3 regions of the Geobacillus sp. BK01 genome follow, and region 2 is predicted to be linked to each of the others. Evidence: riboswitches for the same ligand, from Rfam matches in the RefSeq annotation. Region 2 holds a riboswitch; each other region holds the start of a gene.
What was found. A riboswitch is a leader RNA that binds a small molecule or an ion and turns the genes downstream of it on or off. The one in region 2 is predicted to bind S-adenosylmethionine.
Positions count from the first base shown of each region.

Region 1: another riboswitch for S-adenosylmethionine. It lies ahead of ACTVDO_RS08050 (hypothetical protein); the one in region 2 lies ahead of ACTVDO_RS08630 (methionine ABC transporter ATP-binding protein).
Region 3: another riboswitch for S-adenosylmethionine. It lies ahead of metK (methionine adenosyltransferase); the one in region 2 lies ahead of ACTVDO_RS08630 (methionine ABC transporter ATP-binding protein).

Region 1 covers NZ_JBQPTH010000005.1:196,873-199,949, reverse strand. The annotation lists gene ACTVDO_RS08065 (PaaI family thioesterase) at 1-185, shown strand, start outside; gene ACTVDO_RS08060 (PaaI family thioesterase) at 313-795, opposite strand; gene ACTVDO_RS08055 (VOC family protein) at 916-1,299, opposite strand; gene ACTVDO_RS08050 (hypothetical protein) at 1,320-1,652, opposite strand; SAM riboswitch class I at 1,722-1,826, opposite strand; gene glpK (glycerol kinase GlpK) at 2,183-3,077, opposite strand, start outside.
Region 2 covers NZ_JBQPTH010000006.1:80,133-83,209, reverse strand. The annotation lists gene ACTVDO_RS08635 (methionine ABC transporter permease) at 1-624, opposite strand, end outside; gene ACTVDO_RS08630 (methionine ABC transporter ATP-binding protein) at 614-1,627, opposite strand; SAM riboswitch class I at 1,720-1,827, opposite strand; gene ACTVDO_RS08625 (bifunctional ADP-dependent NAD(P)H-hydrate dehydratase/NAD(P)H-hydrate epimerase) at 2,020-3,077, shown strand, end outside.
Region 3 covers NZ_JBQPTH010000021.1:25,262-28,338, reverse strand. The annotation lists gene pckA (phosphoenolpyruvate carboxykinase (ATP)) at 1-362, opposite strand, end outside; SAM riboswitch class I at 867-981, shown strand; gene metK (methionine adenosyltransferase) at 1,100-2,311, shown strand; gene ACTVDO_RS14960 (gamma carbonic anhydrase) at 2,382-2,924, opposite strand; gene ACTVDO_RS14955 (tetraprenyl-beta-curcumene synthase family protein) at 3,050-3,077, shown strand, end outside.

The sequences.
Region 1 (3,077 bases), on a different contig from region 2:
AACTGCTCGCCTCCATCAACTTGCAGACGACATTTCACCGCCCGGCAGCAGTGGGGGAAGCTGAAATCGAAGCAAGAGTGGAAAAGTTCGGGAAAACCATCGCCTATGTGACTGCTGTCGTCCGGCAAAACGGCAAAGAAGTAGCGAGCGCTACATCGTCGGTGCTCGTCATGGACAAACCGTGACGCGACGGGTCGCCTCCTAAACTCAAGACGAAACAGCAGCGAAGTGAGGACGAGAGGACATCGGCGGCCAAACGCCGGAGAAAGCGCTGTTAAACACAGCAGCTCTCCGGCGCTTTTCGTTGCTGGATCAAGCGCGGACAAATGTTTTCGGCATGACGACCGCTATGACTTGCCCGCTGGCGCATCGTTCGCCGTTGGCGAACACTTCGGTGTCCACTTGCCATTTTTTCGGATGAATCTCCGTCACCGTTCCGACGGCGACAAGCGGCACGCCATGCGGCGTCGGCTTGACAAAGTCAACATGAAGCGACGCGGTGACGAAACGCGGCGGCGTTTCCCCGCTTCCCGGCTCATGGCCGTTTTTCCGATGCAAGGCCAGCGCCGCGGAACCGGTGCCGTGGCAGTCGATGAGCGAGGCGATCAGCCCGCCGTACACAAACCCGGGAATCGCCGTATGTTCCGGGCGCGGCGTATAGACGGTCACCGTTTTGTCCCCGTCCCAGCCGGTGCGGAAATGATGGCCTTGCTCATTCAGCCGTCCGCAGCCGTAGCACCAGGCGAATTCATCCGGGTAGTCGTCTTGAATGGCGCGAATGACTTGCGGCTCCATCTGTTCTCCTCCTCTCCCCCTTTATATATACGCGATGCACCGCTCCTTTTCCTTCTTCCACGGCTAAACCGCGCCGCCGCGACAAAAGGCGGCCATCGGCATGGCCGCCTTCCCTTCCGTTCATTGTCCTGGCTCGTAAAATTCGATCCATTCGCCGTCCGGACCGAGGAAAAATAAATATTTCGCCCCGTTCGGGAGCTCGGTAATATCTTCCCATACAAGCGACACATCAAGCGATTGAAGCCGTTCTTTTTCCTGCTCAATGCCTTCCACCGTAAACGCTACATGGTGCACTTTTCCTTCGGTTGGCAAGTTTGGGTTGTACCCTTCGATCAGTTCGACGATGATCGAACCATCGATTCCTAAAAACGCCAGTTTCATCGTCCCGTTCGTATGGATCATTTCGCTTAACAGCTCAAGGCCGACGACGTTTTGGTAAAATGCCTTTGATGCCTCGATGTCTTTGACTTGAATGCCGACATGTTCAAATTTTTTCACTGCCATCTGTTGCTTCTCCCTTTCTGTCATGAAGTGAAAAACACCGCCTGCAAGTACGGCGTCCATTGCATCGGCCGAATCCCTTTTTTCGCAAGTTCGGTCCATATGTAGCGGTCAAGGGCGTACGGACCGGCTGCCCTCCATTCGTCTGCCTCATCGACGGTCAGCAGAACAGAAAACGCCGTTCCGCGTACCTCCCCATACAAATGAATATACTTCCCCCCGCGGTCGACATGCGCCACCGCCTGCGGATCAAGCCGGATGAGTTCCGCCTGCACACAGCGCATGACATGAACAGCAAACGCCGCAGCTGGCAAATGCGCCGCCATGCAGTCGCGAAGCGAATATCGTTCCGCCACTGCTTTCCCTCACCTCCCATCCATAAAAAACCCCCTTTCGCCTCGGAATGACGCGAAAGGGGGAAGCCGTTCTTATCATCCAAAGCGAAACCGCTTTGCGGGTGTTAGCACCTTGCCAGCGGCAGGTTGCTGTGGGGTCATCAAGCCCGTTCTCTCGCCCACTCTTGATAAGACGTATGTAATTTACTTCTTATGTTACCACAAGTGGACAAAAGCGACAACGTTTTTGTTTGTTTTGTCTATTTAGGCTTCCCTGCGGCATTGCCTGCCTGATATTCAAACATAAATAAAACGGCATGTCGTTTCATTTCTTAACTGTCATTGCGTTTAAGTTCTCATTGAATATTTAGCACATAGTTTTATAAGATAATTTTATATTCCGTTCTCTCTTCAAAAGCCGCTCACTGACAGATCGAAGTGGGCTAGTGTCTGCACTGGAGTTCATTTCCACCGCCGAACAGTCAGCCGCCCTCCCGTTTTCCACCATAAAAAAACGGACACCCTTGCTGAGGGCATCCGTTTTCTCGTTGTTATTTAAACGCCATCGCCGCCTGCACCGCTTTTTTCCAACCTTCATAGAGCGCCGTCCGCTTGTCGTCCGCCATCTTCGGCTCAAAGCAGCGCTCAAGCTGCCACTGAACGGCAATATCCTCACGGCTATCCCAGTAGCCGACGGCCAGCCCTGCCAAATACGCTGCCCCAAGCGCGGTCGTTTCATTCACAACCGGCCGCTCCACGGGCACGGCCAGCAAATCGCTCTGGAACTGCATAAGAAAGTTGTTTCTCACCGCCCCACCGTCGACGCGCAACGTCGTCAGCGAGATGCCGGAATCGGCTTCCATAGCGGCAAGCACATCTTTCGTCTGATACGCGAGCGATTCCAACGTCGCGCGGATGAAATGCTCCTTCGTCGTGCCGCGCGTAAGGCCGAACACCGCGCCGCGCACATCGCTGTCCCAATACGGCGTGCCAAGCCCGACGAATGCCGGGACGACATACACCCCGTCGGTCGATTCCACTTTGTCGGCGTACGCCTCGCTGTCCGCTGCGGTTTTGATCATCCGCAAGCCGTCGCGCAACCATTGAATGGCCGAACCGGCAACGAAAATGCTGCCTTCAAGCGCATACTCGACTTTGCCGTCGATGCCCCAGGCGATCGTGGTGAGCAGCCCGTGTTTCGACTTAACCGCTTTTTCTCCGGTGTTCATGAGCATAAAGCAGCCGGTGCCGTACGTGTTTTTCGCCATTCCTTCCCGAAAGCACGCCTGCCCGAACAACGCCGCCTGTTGGTCGCCCGCCGCCCCGGCGATCGGCACCTCGACGCCGAAGAAATGGTGCGGAACGGTTTTGGCGTACACTTCCGACGATGGACGCACCTCGGGAAGCATCGCCTTCGGTACGCCTAGGATGCTAAGCAGTTCGTCA
Region 2 (3,077 bases):
CTGAATGATTTGAACAAGACAGATTAAAATGACAATGGTGGTGATCATGACGGTATTGTCATAGCGGTAGTAGCCAAAGCGAATGGCTAAATCACCGACGCCACCGCCGCCGACAATCCCGGCCATCGCCGAATAGCCGACCAAACTGATCGTTGTAATCGTAATTCCTTGCACAATGCCCGGCCGGGCTTCAGGGAGCAGCACATCTTTAATGATCATCCACGGTGTGGCGCCAACCGCCACCGCTGCCTCAATGACTCCTTTTTCAATTTCGCGCAGCGAAGTTTCCACGATCCGGGCAAAAAACGGAATGGCGGCTACTGACAACGACACGGAGGCGGCTGTCGGCCCGATCGTTGTTCCGGTGATCAGCTTTGTGAGCGGCAAGAGGCCGACAAGCAAAATGATAAATGGAATCGACCGAACCATGTTGACGAGAAAGCCGAGAACGGATTTCAAAACGGCATGTTCCAAAAATAAGCCGCGGTCGGTGACAAAGAGCAAAACGCCGAGCGGCAGCCCGACAATGATCGCGACGAACAAGGAAATGGCGACCATATAAATGGTTTCAAAAAACGCCTTATTCAGCTCCGGAAGCAAGCCTGCCAATGTATCAAGCAGCATAAGCAATCACCTCCAATCCGTTCGTCCGTTTGGCGATATAATCCATCGCCCGTTTGATTTCGTCCGCTTCCCCGATCAGTTCCATCACAAAAATGCCAAGCGGTTTGTCTTGAATGTACTCAATTTTGGCATGCAAAATATTTCCTTTTACTTTACACTGTTGCAACATATCGGAAACGATCGTTTCCGTTGCGCTCTCCCCTTGAAACTGGATTTTCACAATCGTTCCCGTATGCTTTTTCCATAAATGCTCAGGCAAGTCAACATGCAAGACGCTATGGATAAACGATTTTGTCAATTCCTCTTTCGGATTGGTAAACAGGTCGTAAACGGTACCGAGTTCAATTACGTTGCCGTTTTGCATGACGGCAACGCGGTCGCATATATGTTTGACCACTTCCATTTCGTGGGTGATCAAGACGATCGTAATGCCGAGCTCGCGGTTAATTTTTTTCAACAGTTCCAAGATGGACTTCGTGGTGCTCGGATCAAGTGCTGATGTCGCCTCATCGCACAAGAGGACGGTCGGATTGTTGGCAAGCGCCCGGGCGATGCCGACGCGCTGTTTTTGCCCGCCGCTCAGCTGTGCCGGGTAAGCGTCCCGCTTATCCGCCAGACCGACCATATCGAGCAATTCATTCACCCGCTTTTCAATTTCTGCCTTCGGTTTTTTTGCCGCCTTTAAGGCAAAAGCGACGTTTTCAAACACTGTTTTCGAGCTGACTAATGAAAAGTGTTGGAAAATCATGCCGATTTTCTGGCGCGCCTGCCGCAATTCCCGACTGTCGAGCGCCGTGATATCGGTGCCGTCGATGAGAACCCGTCCGGATGTCGGCCGTTCCAACGCATTTAGGCAGCGCAACAGCGTGCTTTTTCCGGCGCCGCTGTAGCCGATAATGCCAAAAATTTCGCCATCGCGAATCGTAAGCGACACGTTATCGACTGCGACAACTTGTTTTCTTTTCATCGAGTAAATTTTCGTCACGTTTTTGATCTCGATCATGTTTGTTCTTCCCCCCCGCCTGCCGGTTGCGGCTTTTTGACAAACAAAAATGCCCCTTTCATTCAGAAAGAGGCATCGGTATGTAAACTGCCGACTTATCTTTCAGAATGAAAGCCATTCTGCAGGAATTGGCACCGTTCCCTCAAGGGGAGGTTGCCGGACGTCATCGGGCCTGTTCCCTCGGTCACTCTCGATAAGCGGTTTGCTGTATGCAATTTTTACAAGATTCATCATAATGCGGCGGCCGTTTGTTGTCAACATATATTTTTTGGAGCAATGTTTGAGGAAGCGTTTCCACTGTTGTGTTTCTAGAGAAATCGTTTTGCTCGTCTTTCGTTTGGAAAAATTGTACAATGCCTGTAGGAAGAAACAATAGGAAAGGGGCAACGCATATGATTCCGATCGTAACGGCCGAGGAAATGTACGCCATTGACCGGGAAGTGGAGGAACGGATCGGCATTAGCGCCGACTCGCTGATGGAAAACGCCGGGCAGGCGCTGTTTCGGGTGCTGAAGGAGCGGATTCCGCGCGCCGCCAAGGTCGCGGTGCTCGCCGGCACGGGCAACAACGGCGGGGATGGGATTGTCATCGCCCGCATGTTGAAAAGTTACGGTTATGAAGCAGATTTATGGCTCGTTCCGCCAATGGAAAAGGTGAAAGGGGCGGCGCGCACGGCACTTCAGGTGTACGAGCGATCCGGTTATTCGTGGGTCGCCTACGAAGGAAAAGAGCGGGAGTTGGCGGCGCTTTTGCCGCATTATGATGTCATCATCGACGCCCTGCTTGGCATTGGCGTCAAGGGGGACGTGCGTCCGCCATATAAAGAAATCATCGAGCAAGTGAACCGTTCGTCGGCGGTTGTCTATGCGATCGACGTGCCGAGTGGGGTGCCGGCAGACGGAGGGGAAGCCGGCACGGCGGTCCGCGCCGATGTGACGCTGACGGTGCACTGTCCGAAGCTCGGGGCGTACACGTTCCCGGCGGCCGATTATTACGGAGAGCTCACCGTCGTGGAGATCGGCATTCCGCCGGCGGCGGTGCAGGCGAAGGCGGCCGCCCGGTTTGTATGGGAAATGCGCGATGTCATAGGGACGATGCCGAAGCGCCAGCGGGCGTCGCATAAAGGAACGTACGGCAAGCTGCTTGTCGTCGGCGGATCCAAGGCGATGACCGGCGCGGTGACGCTCGCTGCGAAGGCAGCGCTTCGCAGCGGGGCGGGGCTGGTGACGATGGCTGTTCCGGAAACGGTGTATGAGGCGGTCGCCAACCGCGTGCCGGAAGCGATGTGTAGGCCATGGCCGGCCGAGGGCGGCGCGTTTGCCGGCGCGGCCGATTGGGACGGCCTTGAGATCGATGCGATCGCTGTCGGCCCAGGGATGGGCCGGACGGAAGGGGTTCGCCGCTTGGTCAATGAGCTTGTGCGCCAGCCGGTGCCGCTTGTCATCGACGC
Region 3 (3,077 bases), on a different contig from region 2:
ATCGGCAGCCGCGATTTCGGATCGGCGCCGGCAAAGCCTTTAAAGACGAACAGTTCGTCTTGTTTCATTAAATAATCCAGCACTTTGTCATACAGTTTGTCAAACGTCTCCGGCGCCATCGGCTGGTTGACCGGGCCCCAGTCGATCGTTTGCTTTGTGGACGGCTCTTCGACGATGTATTTGTCTTTCGGCGACCGCCCCGTGTACTTGCCGGTCGTGACGGCGACCGCGCCGGTATGGGTCAGCCGCCCTTCGTTCCGTTGCAATACTTTCTCGACGAGCTCGGCGACGGACAGCTGATGGTGCACGTACGGTTTTTGCAGCAGCAACGCCAGTTTATTCGTCATCTTGGCAATCCCCATGTTCACAACCTGCCTTCTTTTTGTAATCACTCTTGAAAATAGTATAACACATTTTTATTAATAGTCCATACTAATTGTGTAGGTTTTTTTGAACTTATTTTGCCTATTTTTCAGATTTTGAACGCTCTTGGCCTATCCCGGCGTTAAAAGAGTAGAAGATTCGAAAGACCCGCCCCGTGGAAGCCGCCCGTGTGCGTCCCGCAGCCAGTCGGCCTTAGCAAACCGGCAATACGTTTGCCGGATCCGCTCCGCCTTGTTCAAGGATGCAGCCGCAAGCGCCACGTTTAGATGGACATCACTTCCTATACAAAGGAAAGGGGCTCTGTTTGGCTTCCTTTTGATCTTGTTGAGGCAAGGGAAAGAGCGGCGGGGACAGGCGCCGATGTTTTCTCCGTCTGGGCTCGCGTGTGGAAGCAGGGCTTCTTGGTGCGGGATGATAAAAAATTCACTTCTGCGGTTGACTTTGTTCCTCCAATTGCGATAAGATAAGTCATTGAACGGATACTCTTATCCCGAGCCGGTGGAGGGACAGGCCCGATGAAACCCAGCAACCGTCACAACTGTACATGTGTGAAATGGTGCTAACCTGTGGCAAGGCGCAGTCCTTGAACGATAAGAGTGAAAGGAAGCAATACGATTGCCATGACCTTTCCTCACCGTGACAGGGAAAGGTTTTTTATATTGCAGGGAATGAGTTCCGTATCGCCACATTACGCCAAGAGGAGGAAACAAACCGAATGTCAGCCAAACGCCGCTTGTTTACGTCAGAATCTGTGACGGAAGGACATCCGGATAAAATTTGCGACCAAATTTCCGATGCCATTTTGGACGCCATTTTGGAAAAAGACCCGAACGCCCGCGTTGCGTGCGAAACGAGCGTCACGACCGGGTTGGTGCTCGTGAGCGGGGAAATTACGACGTCAACGTACGTCGACATTCCGCGCCTCGTCCGCGATACGGTCCGCGAGATTGGCTATACGCGCGCCAAATACGGATTTGACGCCGATACGTGCGCAGTGTTGACCGCGATCGATGAGCAGTCGCCGGATATCGCCATGGGGGTGGACCGGGCGCTTGAAGCGCGTGAAGGTCAGATGACCGACGAGGAAATTGAAGCGATCGGGGCCGGCGACCAAGGGCTTATGTTTGGGTTCGCCTGCAATGAAACGGAAGAATTAATGCCGCTGCCGATTGCGCTCGCCCACCGCCTGGCGCGCCGTTTGGCGGAAGTGCGCAAAACGGATGTATTGCCATACTTGCGCCCGGACGGGAAAACGCAAGTGACGATCGAATATGATGAAAACGGCAAACCGGTGCGCGTTGATACGATCGTCATTTCGACGCAGCATCACCCGGAAATTACGCAAGAGCAAATCGAGCGCGACATGAAAGAGCATGTCATCAAACCGGTCGTGCCGGCAGAATTGCTCGATGAGAACACGAACTATTTCATCAACCCGACCGGCCGGTTCGTCATCGGCGGTCCGCAAGGCGATGCCGGGCTGACGGGGCGGAAAATCATCGTCGACACGTACGGCGGCTACGCCCGCCATGGCGGCGGCGCGTTCTCGGGCAAAGACCCGACGAAAGTCGACCGTTCGGCGGCGTATGCGGCCCGTTATGTGGCGAAAAACATCGTTGCAGCCGGACTCGCCGACAAGTGCGAAGTGCAGCTCGCCTACGCGATCGGCGTCGCCCGTCCGGTATCGATTTCCATTGATACGTTCGGCACTGGGAAAGTGTCGGAAGACATTTTAATTGAAGTCGTCCGCAACAACTTCGACCTGCGCCCGGCCGGCATCATCAAAATGCTCGACTTGCGCCGTCCGATTTACAAACAAACGGCCGCTTACGGCCATTTCGGGCGCACGGACATCGACCTGCCGTGGGAGCGCACCGATAAAGCGCCAGTGTTGAAAGAACAAGCGTTGGCGTTGGCGAACAAGTAAGGCCGGACGGCGCGGATGCGCGGGTCGTTTCGGGCGTCGGCCAACAACCACCAGCACAAGAGCTGCCGGATCACGGCAGCTCTTTTTCGTGAGGGCGCGCGGCTTGTTGCAGCGCTTTGTAATAGCGCCCTTTTTCCACATATTCGCGGCGGATGCGCTCCATTTCGCGGAAGTCGTCTTCGGTCAACTCGCGGACGACTTTAGCCGGCCGGCCGAGGGCGAGCGTGTTCGGCGGGATTGTTTTTCCCGGCGGCACCAAACTGCCGGCGCCGATAAACGCGCCTTCGCCGATTTCCGCGCCGTCTAAAATGATCGAGCCCATGCCGATGAGCGCGTGTTTCCGGACGATGGCGCTGTGCAAAATGACTTGATGGCCGACGGTCACCCCGTCTTCGATGATGAGCGGATTGTTTGGACTTTGATGCAAAATTGAGTTATCTTGGATATTGACCCGGTTGCCGATCACCGTCGGCGCCACGTCGCCGCGGATGACGGTGCCGAACCAAATGCTCGTCTCTTCGCCGATCACGACATCGCCGGTGATCGTCACATAATCGGCGATGAAGGCGGAGGCGGCGATTTGCGGTGTTTTTCCTTTGTACGGATAGATCATGGCGTTCGTTCCTTTCATGGCAAAATCATGGATTCATGTTTATTTTACAAGGTTGTTTCCGGTTCGTAAATGAAACGGAAGCGCCCTATGGTTTGCCCCGCGTGTGGGGATGGCGATACTAGAAGATGAAAGCATCGTTTTTGCGTCCCGAGG